DNA from 2 places in the Streptomyces millisiae genome. Region 1 is predicted to be linked to the other one. Evidence: riboswitches for the same ligand, from Rfam matches in the RefSeq annotation. Region 1 holds a riboswitch; the other holds the start of a gene.
The links. Region 1 has a riboswitch for cyclic di-AMP ahead of RNC47_RS14765 (transglycosylase family protein). Riboswitches for the same ligand answer to the same signal wherever they lie in the genome.
Positions count from the first base shown of each region.

Region 2: linked by a shared signal. The riboswitch ahead of RNC47_RS23455 (M23 family metallopeptidase) and the one ahead of RNC47_RS14765 (transglycosylase family protein) in region 1 are both predicted to bind cyclic di-AMP.

Region 1 is NZ_JAVREM010000015.1:42,436-49,288, forward strand. Features, by position in the region: gene RNC47_RS14745 (Ppx/GppA phosphatase family protein) at 1-335, opposite strand, end outside; gene RNC47_RS14750 (DUF501 domain-containing protein) at 332-865, opposite strand; gene RNC47_RS14755 (FtsB family cell division protein) at 897-1,418, opposite strand; gene eno (phosphopyruvate hydratase) at 1,527-2,807, opposite strand; gene RNC47_RS14765 (transglycosylase family protein) at 3,054-3,728, opposite strand; cyclic di-AMP (ydaO/yuaA leader) riboswitch at 3,732-3,880, opposite strand; gene RNC47_RS14770 (transglycosylase family protein) at 4,204-5,100, opposite strand; gene RNC47_RS14775 (cytochrome P450 family protein) at 5,319-6,584, opposite strand; gene RNC47_RS14780 (sensor histidine kinase) at 6,577-6,853, opposite strand, start outside.
Region 2 is NZ_JAVREM010000037.1:35,866-42,718, forward strand. Features, by position in the region: tRNA gene RNC47_RS23445 (tRNA-Lys) at 161-233, shown strand; gene RNC47_RS23450 (PP2C family protein-serine/threonine phosphatase) at 297-1,412, shown strand; cyclic di-AMP (ydaO/yuaA leader) riboswitch at 1,637-1,812, shown strand; gene RNC47_RS23455 (M23 family metallopeptidase) at 1,928-3,085, shown strand; gene RNC47_RS23460 (aldo/keto reductase) at 3,118-4,065, shown strand; gene RNC47_RS23465 (hypothetical protein) at 4,062-4,733, shown strand; gene serS (serine--tRNA ligase) at 4,803-6,098, shown strand; gene RNC47_RS23475 (Rid family hydrolase) at 6,095-6,745, opposite strand; gene RNC47_RS23480 (flavin monoamine oxidase family protein) at 6,742-6,853, opposite strand, start outside.

The sequences.
Region 1 (6,853 bases):
GTGATCACCTCGGGCGCCACGCCCAGGATCTCCCGCACGCCGCGCGTGAACTCGTCGCGGTTGGCGGCGTCCCTGGTGGCCGAGGTGGCGACGAAGCGCACCCGGTCCGGGGTGACGCCGTGCGCCGCTATCGCCGCCGCGTACTCGCGGCAGGCCGCGAAGGTGCGCTCCAGCGCCTCGGGCGCCAGCCGGCCGGTGCGGTCCACGCCCTGCCCGAGGCGGACGATCTCCATCCGCCGCTCCAGGTCCCTGAGCCGGCCGGTCGCCGGGTCGGCGTCGGCGACCAGCAGCCGGATGGAGTTGGTGCCGCAGTCGATCGCCGCAGCCCGCGTCACGGCGCTTCCTCCCGCTCGAAGACCGTCTCCGCCACCGGCTCGGCCGGCCGCGCCACGCAGGGCCCCTTGCGCCACCACTCGGGCAGCATCGCCAGGGCCTCGTCGCCCAGCGGGTTGACGCCGGGCCCGGCCGCCAGGGAGTGGGCGACCAGCACGTGCAGGCACTTGACCCGGTCCGGCATGCCGCCGGCGCTCGGGAAGCCGGGCAGCACCTCGATGGCGTCCCGGCGCGCGACGTAGTCCTCGTGCGCGGCCCGGTAGGCGGCGGCCAGCTCGGGGTCCTCGGCCAGCCGCGCGGTCATCTCCCGCATCACGCCGTCCGCCTCCAGGGTGCCAATGGCGGAGGCGGCGCGCGGGCAGGTCAGGTAGTAGGTGGTGGGGAACGGTGTGCCGTCCGGCAGCCGGGGCGCGGTCTCCACCACGTCGGGGTTGCCGCACGGGCAGCGGTGCGCCACGGCGCGCAGCCCGCGCGGCGGGCGGCCGAGCTGTGCCCGCACGGTCTCGGCGTCGGTCGGGGTCGGGGTTTCCATACTCGTCGCTGTGCCTCGGGGGGGTTGGGGGTCAGCGGGCCTGCGGCGCCGCGTCGGCGCGGTCGACGCCGTCCCACAGATTCTCGTACCAGGGGCGGGCCGCCGGGGTGGCGCCCCCGGGCCGGGACCGCTCGGCGTCGGCCGAGGACCGCTCGGCGGCCTCCGCGTCCGGGTCGGCCGGCAGCACGTAGCCGGTCTCGCCCGGCATCAGGTACCGCAGCCGCTCGCGCGCCTGCCGCCGCACGTAGGCGTCGTCCTGCCAGCGGGCCTTCTCGTCGCGCAGCTCCTCGACCCGGCGCTCGGCCTCCTCGGCGAGCCGCCGCTGGTCGGCGATGTCGGAGCGCTGCTGGACGTACTGGCGCAGCGGGTAGGCCAGCGCCACGATCAGCGTGCAGACCACCAGGGCGAGCACCGCGGCCCGCCCGGTGAGCCGGCCGCGGCGCGGCTTGGGCTCCAACCGGCGGCTCTGCGCCCGGTAGACGCGCTCGGCCGCCTGCTCACCGAACGCCCTGAGCCTGGTGGCGGTGGAGAACCGGTCCCGGTCCGCGGCCACGTCGCCTCCCTCTTCGGCCAGCGGGTGCGACCCGGTCGGGCCGCGGAAAGCGTGTCCCCGCCACCGTAAGGGACGGATGGCGGGGACGTGGGTACGACGAACGGCGGGTCAGCCGCGGAAGCGCGGGAAGGCGCTGCGGCCGGCGTAGACGGCGGCGTCGTCCAGGATCTCCTCGATCCGCATCAGCTGGTTGTACTTGGCGACCCGCTCGGAGCGCGCCGGGGCGCCCGTCTTGATCTGGCCGCAGTTGGTGGCGACGGCCAGGTCGGCGATGGTGACGTCCTCGGTCTCGCCGCTGCGGTGGGACATCATGCACTTGAAGCCGTTGCGCTGGGCCAGCTCGACGGCGTCCAGGGTCTCGGTGAGCGAACCGATCTGGTTGACCTTCACCAGCAGCGCGTTGGCGGCGGCGGTGTCGATGCCGCGCTGCAGCCGCTCGGGGTTGGTGACGAACAGGTCGTCGCCGACGATCTGCACCTTGTCGCCGAGGGCGGCGGTGAGGGTCTGCCAGCCCTCCCAGTCCTCCTCGCTCAGCGGGTCCTCGATGGACACCAGCGGGTACGCCTGGACCAGCTCGGTGTAGTAGGCGGTCAGCTCCTCGGCGGTGTGCGCCTTGCCCTCCAGGGTGTAGACGCCGTCCGAGTAGAGCTCGGTGGCGGCCACGTCCAGCGCCAGCGCGATGTCCTGCCCGGGGGTGTAGCCGGCCTTCTGGATGGCCTCGACGATGAGGTCGAGCGCCTCGCGGTTGGACTCCAGGTTCGGCGCGAAGCCGCCCTCGTCGCCCAGGCCGGTGCCGAGACCGCGCTCCTTGAGGACCTTCTTGAGGGTGTGGTACGTCTCGGCGCCCCAGCGGACCGCCTCGGAGAACGACTCGGCGCCGATCGGCGCGATCATGAACTCCTGGATGTCCACGTTGGAGTCGGCGTGCGCGCCGCCGTTGAGGATGTTCATCATCGGCACCGGCAGCAGGTGCGCGTTGGGGCCGCCGAGGTAACGGAACAGCGGCAGGTCGCGCGACTCGGAGGCGGCGTGCGCCACGGCGAGCGAGACGCCGAGGATGGCGTTGGCGCCGAGCGAGGACTTGTCGGCGGTGGCGTCCAGGTCGAACATCGCCTGGTCGATCAGCCGCTGCTCGGTGGCGTCGTAACCGACGAGCTCGGGGCCGATCTGCTCGATGACGGCGAGGACGGCCTTCTCCACGCCCTTGCCGAGGTAGCGGGCCTGGTCCCCGTCCCGCAGCTCGAGCGCCTCGAAGGCGCCGGTGGAGGCGCCCGAGGGCACGGCCGCGCGGCCGGTGCTGCCGTCGTCGAGGCCCACCTCGACCTCGACCGTTGGGTTGCCTCGCGAGTCGAGGATCTCGCGCGCTACGACGACATCGATGGACGGCACGGGGGTCTCCTTCTGGTCAAAGGATCGTCTCTGACTTCTTCAGCTGTCTTCAGCCCCCTGAGCCTAACCGGCTCCCGGGACCGGGCCGCCCTCCAGCCCGCGCGTGGCCCGCGGGCCGGAGGGGAATCCGCAGGTCGGAGGGGGTTCCACCTTTTTGTTTACAAGGTGAAGAAAAGGCTCGGGGCCCCGGCGCGACGGTGGTGCCGTCGCGCCGGGGCCCTGATGGAGGACCCGCTGGACCGCTCGTCAGAGGGCCAGGACCTGGCCGGGGATGATCAGGTTCGGGTCGTCGCCGATGACGGACTCGTTGGCGTCGTAGATCTCGCGCCAGGTGGTGTCGTGCGCCTCGGCGATGGCGGACAGGGTGTCGCCGGCCTCGACGGTGTACTCGGAGCCGTCGCCCTCGGCCTCGGCGGCCTGCGGGGCGACGTCCTCGACCGACACCTCGGGCTCGGCCGGGGCGGCCGGCTCGGGCTCGGGCTCGGGGGCCGGCTCCTCGGCGGCGGCACCGGAGCCGCTGGGGTCGATGGCGGGCGACTCGCCGCCCGCGGAGAGGCCGGCCTGGGGGCCGCAGACGGGCCAGGCGCCCGGGCCCTGCATGGAGAGCAGCACCTCGGCGGCGGCGATCTGCTGGTCCTTGGTGGCCAGGTCGGCGCGCTCGGCGTACTGGGTGCCGCCCGCGGCCGCCCAGCTGGACTGCGAGAACTGGAGGCCACCGTAGTAGCCGTTGCCGGTGTTGATGGACCAGTCGCCGCCGGACTCGCACTGGGCGACGGCGTCCCAGGTGTCGACGGAGGCGGCGTTGGCGCCGGTGGCACCCAGCACCGGGATGGCGACGGCCGCGCCGGTGACGCCGGCCGCGGCGGCTATGCGGGTCGGCCGCGACGGACGACGGTGACGGCCCTTGCCCCTGAACAGCATGGCGTTCCTTCTCACCGACGCCTACGAGGTGAGCTGTCGGGTTCGGGCGCAGTGAGTTGCCCGGCCACGAGGAGCGTCGGCTCCCCGCGACTTCACCCCTAGCCGGTCGGGCCTCCGAAGGTCACGAAGGTCCGGCACGGCGGCCACGGCCAGGCCCTCCCGGGCCGGGGTCGTGGTGGGTCCCCCGCTCCTGCCTGCGGTGGTGCGCGATGGTGGTCCCCTAGGCCGGCGGCAGGACTCGGCGTTACGGCCTCGGCGCCCGGCGCGAAAACCGGGCGCAGGAAACTAAACACACCCCGTCTAACGGTTCAAGAACGATGAAGATCGCCCATCAGCGGCCACTTGACATGGAAGGGGGCCAAACTCCGCAGGTCACAAGGGAATCGGGCAGCTCGGGGCAGGCTGACACGCATGGGGCGAACGAGACGATGGTCACATCAGAGGATCGTGTGACGGCACTCCGGGGCGGCTCGCCTCACCGGCCGGTGACGCTCAAGTCGCCCTGCTGGTCGCCGAGAACATTGCCCGCATTGTCGCCATTGCCCGATTGGCTGGAGCGGTAGAGGTCGACCCAGCTGCCGGAGAGCCCGTTCTCGCCCGCGATGTCCAACAGCGAACGACCCGAGCCGCCGGCACCGTTCGACGACGAACCGGCCCCGGACGAGCCACCACCCCCGCCGGTCCGCGGCGCCTCGGTCGCCTCCGGGCTCGTCTCCACCTCCGGCGTCTCCTCGGGCCCCACGGCCTCCACCGGGGCACGCTCGGTGTCGCCCGGGCTCGGCACATCCAGATCCCGCAGCCGCTTCAACAGCTCCCTGATGCGGCTCGTGTCGGAGTCCTCGACCTCCCCGGCCCGCTCGCCGGAACCACCCGACGCCCGCTCCCCGGCCGCCTCGTCGGTCGCCTCGTCCGTCGCGCCGCCGGTGGCCGGATCCGTGGCCTCGCCCCGCTCCGCCGGCGTGGTGGGCGTCGTCGGGCTCCCGGACGCGTCAGGCAGCGTCGAGGGCTCCTCCACCGGCGTCCCGGCCGAGTCCTCGGGACCGCCGAACTCCTCCTCGGCCTGCGCCTCCTCGGCCTCCTCCGCCCAGTCGACGTCATCGCCCGGGTCGTCCCTGAACTCGGGCCACAGCCCCGTCAGCACCGCGCAGCCGGGGAACGCCTCCTGCCCACGGTCCGCGAGCATCCGCCCGGCCACCGTTATCTGCTGGAACCGGCTGGCCAGATCGGGACGCATCGCGAACTCGAGACCGCCGTACCGCTCCCAGTCCTCCAGACCGATCTGGAGCCCGCCGTACCGGCCGTTGCCCTCGTTGGCACTCCACACCCCACCGCTCTCGCACTCCGCGGCGGTGTCCCACGTCTCGTCACTCACGGCGTTCGCCGCCCCCGCGCTCATCAGCGGCAGGGCCAGCCCTGCGCCAGTGACCCCGGCGGCTACGACGAAGGCCGGAGCCTGTCGCGGACGACGATGACGACCAGTCCCGGAGCGCATCTGAAGGGCCTCCCAAAACGAACACTGATGCGGTTGAGGGGAACCTAGCTCCCACTGCCTCACGATCACAAGCCGATCCCACAGAGATCACGCGCGGATCACACCGCTGACACTCCGTCACCGACCGACTTCGGCTCGGGGGAGAACTCCACCGGCAGCGCACGCAGCCCCCGCATGATCAAGCCGCCACGCCACCGCAACTCCGCCTCGTCCACCGCGATCCTGACGTCCGGCAGCCGCCGCAACAGCTCCCCCAGCGCCGCCCGCGCCTCAAGCCGGGCCAACGGCGCCCCCAGGCAGTAGTGGATGCCGTGCCCGTACCCCAGATGCGGATTCCGCCGCCGCCCCAGATCCAACCGGTCAGGATCAGCGAACCGCGCCGGATCACGATCCGCCGCCGCCAACACCACCAGCACCGGCTCACCACGCGCCACCCGCTGCCCACCCAACGTCAGCGGCTCGTTCGCGAACCGCCACGTCGCCAGCTCCACCGGACCGTCATAGCGCAGCAGCTCCTCGACCGCCCTGGTCAACGCCGCCTCGTCACCCGCCGCCACCCACGCCCGCGCCCTCGCCAACTGCTCCGGATGCCGCAACAACGCCAGCATCCCGTTCCCGATGAGGTTCACCGTCGTCTCGAAACCGGCGAACAGCAGGATGAACGCCATCGCCGCCGCCTCCTCCTCCGACAGCTGCTCACCGTGGTCCGACGCCCTGATCAGCCCCGAGATCAGGTCATCCCCAAGATCCCCCCGCTTCCGGTGGATCAACTCCCCCAGATAGCCGCGCATCCGCTTCACCGCACGCCCGACGCCACCCCGCTTCCCCGACGTGTGCAGCATCATCCCCGCCCACCGCCGGAAGTCCTCCTGATCCGCCGCCGGCACCCCCAGCAGGTCACAGATCGCGTAGATCGGCAGCGGAAACGCGAACTCCCCGATCAGGTCCGCCGAGCCACGCCCCGCGAAACCGTCCACCAACCGCCCGGTCAGCTCCCGCACCCGCGGCTCGAACTCCGCCACCCGACGCGGCGTGAACGCCGCCGACACCAACCGCCGCAACCGCGTGTGATCCGGCGGATCGATGTTCAACAGGTGCGTCATCACGTTCGCGCTCCGCTCGCCCGGGATACCCACCCGCCCCGTCGCGTGCTCGGCCGCGCTGTGCCGCCCCGGGTTCTTGCTCAACCGGGGATCCGCCAACGCCCGCCTGGCGTCCGCGTACCGCGTCACCAACCACGCCTCGACCCCGCTCGGCAACACCGCCCGGTGCACCGGCGCGTGCTCACGCAACCAGGCGTACGCCGGATACGGATCGGCCGCGAACGCCCGGTCGAACAGCGCGGGACCGACCTCCTCAACCACCGGCCGCCGCCACCGAACGGTCCGGAATCACCGCCGACACCCGGAAACCACCACCGTCCGTGGGCCCCGACACGAACCCACCACCCAACGCCACCACCCGCTCCCGCATGCCCACCAGGCCGTTACCCCCACTCGGCAACCGCGCCCCACCCCCGCCGGCCGCCCCACCCCGCGGCGGATCGTTCTGCACCAGCACCGCCACCTCCCCCTCCCGATGCGCCACCCGCACCCGCGCCACCGCACCGGCAGCGTGCTTGTGCACATTGGTC
Region 2 (6,853 bases), on a different contig from region 1:
CGCCGCTCGCGCCTCCGCCCTCCGTCCCGCCGGGCCTCCGGCGCGGCTCGCGCCGTCCGCACCGGCCCCCGTTCCGTTCCCCGGTGTCCCTTCTGGGCCCTGCCCCCGCCAGGGGGTCTCGGCCCTGCCCCCGCCAGGGGGCTTATGCTGCTCTCCCGGTGGGCCGTTAGCTCAATTGGCAGAGCAGCGGACTTTTAATCCGTTGGTTGTGGGTTCGAGTCCCACACGGCCTACGAGCGCACCGGGGGCGGCAAGATCGACTCGCCGGCCGTCCCCGGTGCGGGCAGATTGGGAACGTGCGGACGGGAACGCCCTGGTGGGCGGGTGGCGGGGCGTGGTACCCCTGGCTGCCCCTCGTGCTGCTCGTCGTCGGCACCGTGGCGGATCTCCTGACCCCGCCGCACCTGACCCTCACGCCGCTCTACGTGGCGGCCCCGATGCTGGCCGCCCCGGTGCTCTCGCTGCGGGTGACCGCGCTCTACGGCCTGCTGGCCACCGCCTCCGTCGGCGTCCAGATGCTGCTGCGCGAGCCCAGCGTCGGCGAGGCGATCGTCAAGGTGACGACCGTCGCCACCATCTCCGCCCTCGCGGTGGTCGTCAACCGCATCGTGGCCCGTCGCGACCGGCGTCTCGCCTCGGCCAGGGAGGTCGCCGAGGCCGTGCAGCGGGCCGTGGTGCCGGAGCCGCCCGACCGGGCCGGGACGTTGCGGGTCGCCACCCGTTACCAGGCGGCGCAGCGCGACACGCTGATCGGCGGCGACCTCTACGCGGTGCGCGAGACGCCGTTCGGGGTGCGGCTGCTGGTGGGGGACGTGCGCGGCAAGGGCCTCGCCGCCACCGAGGCGGTCGCCGTCATCCTCGGCGCCTTCCGCGAGGTCGCCGACCGCGAGCCGGAGCTGGCCGAGGTCGCCGCCTACCTGGAGGCAGCGCTGGTGCGGGAGCGCGAGCAGCGGGCCCCGCTCGACCCGGTGGAGGGCTTCACCACCGCCGTGCTGGCCGAGGTGCCGAGGGAGCGGCCGGTCACGGTGCGGATCCTCAACCGGGGCCATCCGCAGCCGGTGCTGCTCACCCCGGACGGGGACGCGTGCTACCTGGAGGCCGAGCCGGCGCTGCCGCTCGGCCTCGGCGACCTGCTGCCCACGCCGATGGGCCGGGTGCGCAGCACGCCGTTCCCGCCCGGCTCGCACCTGCTGCTGTACACGGACGGGGTGAGCGAGGCCAGGGACGAGCACGGCGTCTTCTTCGACCCGGTCGAGGACCTGAACGGCCGCTCCTTCCCCGGTCCTGGGCTGCTGCTCGACCGGGTGGTGGCGGACGTGGTGAAGCACAGCACCCGGCTCAACGACGACATGGCGCTGCTCGCCCTGCACCACCCGGAGCCGCGCGGGACGCCTGAGGATCACGGTGCGTGAGTGAAAGGCACCGCTCCGCATAACAATTGACGAAACGTCAGGATGCGATTTGGAGCACAGTGACATGAGAAACGGCCGACTTTTCGCCCGTTTTGGGGACCTTGGCGCCTAAGGTCCCCGCCCCGCTCCGCATTTATTCCCGGGGACTCTTGGAAATCCGGGCCCGGGTCTATTAACGTTCGATAACGCAGCGCGGTCGTCACCGCCGTCGCAAGAGACGGCACCGTGCTCTGTCGCCGAATCCGGCACGTGCACAACAACTGCACCAAAGGAACCGGGGAACCACCACTTGGGGTGAATCGGACAGTCGAGGGCAGAGCCCTGGCCCTTCGACCGACCGTAGGAGACCTTCCTGCTCCGAACCCGTCAGCTAACCCGGTAGGCGAAGGAAGGAAAGGAGAGCGCCTGCAGTGGCGTCGAATCGCTATGCCTCCGTTGCCTCCGGGACCTCCGTCGCGGACCGGCACCCGGACGACGACTCCGGAGCCCCGTACGGCACTTACGGCACCTACGACCTGATCGACGCCCAGCCCTCCCAGGACGCCTTCGGCGCCTACGGCGAGTTCGACCCGAGTCGCGCCTACGACCCCACCGCCACCGGTGAGTTCGCCGCCGTCCGCGACGACCGGGACGGTGGCTGGTTCGGCGACTCCCCGACCGGGCACACCCCCGCCGGCCCGGCCGACGACACGACCGAGGCCGGCTTCGCCGCGTACGGCGCCGAGGTCTACGGCCCCGAGCCCGTCGGCGGCGAGCCCTGGAACCCCAGCGAGGAGACGCTGGCCCCGGTCCGCGGCCGGCACCGGGTCTCCCGCCAGCGCGGCGGCACCATGGCCCGCAGCCGCGCCGTGCTCGGCGTCGGCGTCATCGCCGCCGTCGGCGCGGGCGGCATGGCCACCGCCAACGAGGGCGGCGCCTCCGTGCCCGGCGTGGACGCCGCGACCGACACCATGAGCAACATCCCGGTGGTCGGCGGCTTCCTCGCGAGCGAGGAGGAAGCGGCCCCCACCGCGAGCCCGTTCACCACCGCCGGCATGAGCGAGGACGCCGGCGAGGCGCTGCGCGCCCGCATCCTCCAGCAGGCCGACTTCCAGGAGAGCAACGCCGCCGCGCAGGCCAGGACCGCCGCCATCCAGGCTGCCGAGACCCAGGCCGCGGACGCCGCGGCCGAGCTCGCCGAGCAGCAGCGGATCGCCGAGGAGGAGCGGCAGCGCGAGCTCGAGGAGGAGCGGCAGCGCCAGGAGGAGGAGCGTCGGCTCGCCGAGCTGCGCGCCAGCTACACCATCCCGGTGAAGAACTACCGCCTCACCGCCAGCTTCGGCCAGAGCGGCTCGATGTGGAGCTCCGGCTCCCACACCGGCCTGGACTTCGCCGCCCCGACCGGCACCCCGGTCAGCAACATCCACACGGGCACCGTCGTCGAGGCCGCCTGGGCCGGCTCCTACGGCTACCGCGTCATCATCGAGCAGGAGGACGGCACCGAGGTCTGGTACAACCACCTGTCGTCGATGAGCGTCAGCGCGGGCCAGGCGGTCAACACGGGCGACCAGATCGGCCTCGTCGGCGCCACCGGCAACGTCACCGGCGCCCACCTCCACCTCGAGGTCCGCCCCGGCGGCGGCGACCCGGTCGACCCGCTCGCCTGGCTCCGCTCCATGGGCCAGTCGATCTGAGCCTCCCCGGTCACGCGGCCTACGCTGGCCGCATGACCACCTCTACTCCCCGCACCGTGGGCGACCTCCGCGTCTCCCCCCTCTGCCTCGGCGGCAACGTCTTCGGCTGGACGGCGAACGAGGCCGACTCGTTCGCCGTCCTCGACGCCTACGCCGAGGCCGGCGGCAACTTCCTCGACACCGCCGACTCCTACACCGCCTGGATCGAGGGCAACAGCGGCGGCGAGTCCGAGACCATCATCGGCCGCTGGCTGGCCAGCCGCGGCAACCGCGACGCGATCGTCGTCGCCACCAAGGTGGGCGCCCACCCGGACTTCAAGGGCCTGGCCGCGCCCACCATCAAGCGCGCCGCCGAGGCGTCGCTGCGCCGCCTCGGCACCGACCACATCGACCTCTACTACACCCACTTCGACGACGAGTCGGTCGAGGTCTCCGAGATCGTCACCGCCCTCGACGACCTCGTCCGGGAGGGCAAGGTCCGCGAGATCGGCGCCTCCAACATCTCCCCGGCCCGCCTCGAAGCCTCCCGCGACTTCTCGCGCCGCGAGAACAAGGCCCGCTACGTGGCGATCCAGCCGCACTACAACCTGGTCTCCCGCGACACCTACGAGGGCGACCTGGCCGCCGTCGCCGCCCGGCACGGCCTGGCCGCCATGCCCTACTTCGCCCTCGCCGCCGGCTTCCTCACCGGCAAGTACCGCCCCGACACCGACGTCGCCTCCGCCCGCGCCGGCCGCGCCGCCGAGTACCTGGCCACCGACCGCGGCCGCCGCGTCCTCGCCGCCCTCGACGAGGTGGCCGCCGCGCACTCCGCCGAGGTCGCCACCGTCGCCCTGGCCTGGCTCGCCGCCCAGCCCACCGTCGCCGCCCCGATCTCCAGCGCCCGCACCCTCTCCCAACTCCCGGCGCTCCTCGCCCTCGCCGACCTCACCCTCACCGACGCGGAGGTCACGAAGCTGACGGAGGCCTCCGAGGCGTGAACCGCCTCACCCTCCACATCGCCGCCGCCGACCACCGGGTGCAGACCCGCCCCCTGGTCGACGGCGTCGACCTGCTTGCCACGGCCCTCCCCGAAGAACCGGGCATGGACCCCCGCCACCTCCCGACCCTGACCGCCACCGCGGAGCCGCACGAGGCCCGCCTCGCCGAGGCCGAGTGCATGGAGAGCTGCTGCGGCGCCCTCTATGTCACCATCACCCGCACCCCGACCGAGGTCCGCTGGCACGGCTGGCGCGACCCCGACCGCCCCGGCCTCTCCCTCCCCACCCTGCGCTTCCCCGTCAGCCACTACGACGCCGAACTCGCCCGTGCGATGGGCGACTTCTCCTGGGAGTGGCCGGCCCGCACCATAGCCCGCCACCTCGAACCCGCCCTCCGCGACGCCACCGCCTGGCTGACCCGCTGGGAGTGCGACACTCCCACCCTCGCCACCTCCCCGGCCACCCCCACCCAACTCGACCTGCTCTTCTTCCACCGCCCCACCGGCCACCCGGACGCCCCCTGGCTCCAGTTCCGCCGCGCCCTCCCCCTGGCCGAGCCGGAGACCCTGTACGCCGACCTCACCGCCACCGACCCCCGCACCGGCGCCGAAGTCGTCGGCGGCTCGGCGGAGTTCGCCGAGCGGCTCGGCTACCCCTGGCTGTGGTGAAGCACGCCCGGCCGGCGGTTGCTACCTTCGACGTCCGTAGGTCACTCGTCGGAGAACGGGAAACTCCTCATGCATGATGCCCGCACCCTGCTGGAGATGGGGGAAGAGGCGGTTCGGCGGCTCGCGCGGCGTGGGTACGCGTTGGATCTGTCCGCGGTGGAGGGGCTGTTGGCCCGACGCAACGGGTCCATCCGGGCGGCGGACGAGCTGCGCGCCGAGGGGAAGCGGGTGGCGGCCGAGGTGCAGCAGGGGGCGAGGCGCGGTGAGGACGTCTCGAAGGCGAAGGAGCGGGCCCGGGAGATCAAGGAGCGGGTCCGGGAGTTGGAGGTCGAGCAGGAGGCGGTGGCCGAGGAGCTGCGGAGGCTGCTGCTCGGGATTCCCAACCTGCCGGACGACCGGGTGCCCGACGGGGACACGGAGGAGTTCGCGGTCGAGGTGCGGCGGGTGGGGGAGCCGCCGGCGTTCTCGTTCGCGCCGAAGGACCACGTGGACCTCGGGGAGGCGGCCGGCATCCTGGACTTCGGGCGGGCCACCAAGCTGTCGGGGCCGCGCTTCGCCGTCTCGCGTGGTACCGGGGCCGCGTTGGAGCGGGCGCTCGGGGCGTTCTTCCTGGATCTGCACACCCGCCGGCACGGCTATGTGGAGCACGCGGTGCCGCTCCTGGTCACCCGGCGGACGATGACCGGCACGGGGCAGCTGCCGAAGTTCGAGGAGGACCTGTTCAGGACCGGCGTCGGTGACCGGGAGCTGTTCCTGGTCCCGACGGCCGAGGTGCCGCTGACCAACCTCTACGCCGACGAGATCATCCCGCCCGCCGAACTGCCGGTCGCGCTCACCGCGTTGACGCCGTGCTTCCGCTCGGAGGCCGGCTCCTACGGCCGCGACACCCGGGGGCTGATCCGGCAACACCAGTTCTCCAAGGTGGAGATGGTGCGGATCTGCGACCCCGAGCACGCGGACGAGGAGTTGGAGCGGATGCTCGGCCACGCCGAGGCCTGCCTGCAGGAACTCGGCCTCCCCTACCGGGTGATCGTCCTCCCGGCCGGCGACACCGGGTTCTCCGCCCAGTTCACCTACGACATCGAGGTCTGGTTCCCGAGCCAGGACACCTACCGCGAGATCTCGTCAGTGTCGAACTTCGGCACCTTCCAGGCACGGCGCGCCAACATCCGCACCCGGGGCGCCGACGGGAAGCCCAGGCCGGTGGTCACGCTCAACGGCTCGGGCCTCCCGGTCGGCCGCACCCTGGCCGCGCTGCTGGAGAACGGGCAGCGGGCGGACGGTTCGATCGTGCTGCCCGAGGCGCTCGCGCCCTACCTGGGCTTCCGGGAGATCGCGGCGGACGGCACGCCGGTCGGGGACTAACGCCGGTTCGGATAGGTGGCCGTCACCTCGACCTCCACCAGCCAGCCGGGGACGGCCAGCGAGGCGACCTCCATGGTGGCGCGGGCCGGGCGGGCGTCGTTGACCACGAGCGGCGGCGCCGGGGCCGAGGTGCCCATCGGCACCGGGACGACCTCCTCGGTCGCCAGGTCCACGTTGGCGAAGTACTGGCGGTAGGCGCGGTTCCAGCCGGCGTAGTCGGCGGTGCCGGCGCCGGGTGGCGCCATCAGGTAGCACTTCATCGTGACGACGTCCTCGGGGCGCAGTCCGGCCGCCTCCAGGTTGTCCACGATGTTGCGGAGCACGACCAGGGCCTGGGCCTCGGTGACCGTGACGCCCGTCGCGCCCTCGGTGAGTGACGGGTCGGTGTAGCGCTCGGGGGAGCCGGTGGGGGCGGCCGGGTTGAGGGCGCTGGGGCCGAGACCGCTGCTGGCGTACGTCGCGACCTGGCCGCCCATGGCGACGCCGTTGGATATGGCCGGGTTGGTGTTGCCCTCGGGCAGCATGACCCGCACCTGGGTGGGGCGCGGCTGCCACCAGCCGCCGGCCTGCGCGACGGTGGCTCCGGTGAGCACGAGGAGCCCGGTGGCGGTGAGCGCGGTCAGCTTCCGCGGGATCGTGGTGGTCATGCGGACAGCACCCTCTCGTGGATCTCGGTGACGACCTTGCGGGCCGAGGTGAACGCGCCGTGCTGCCAGGCGATGGCGTGGCTGAGCCAGTCGCCGGCGAAGTAGACG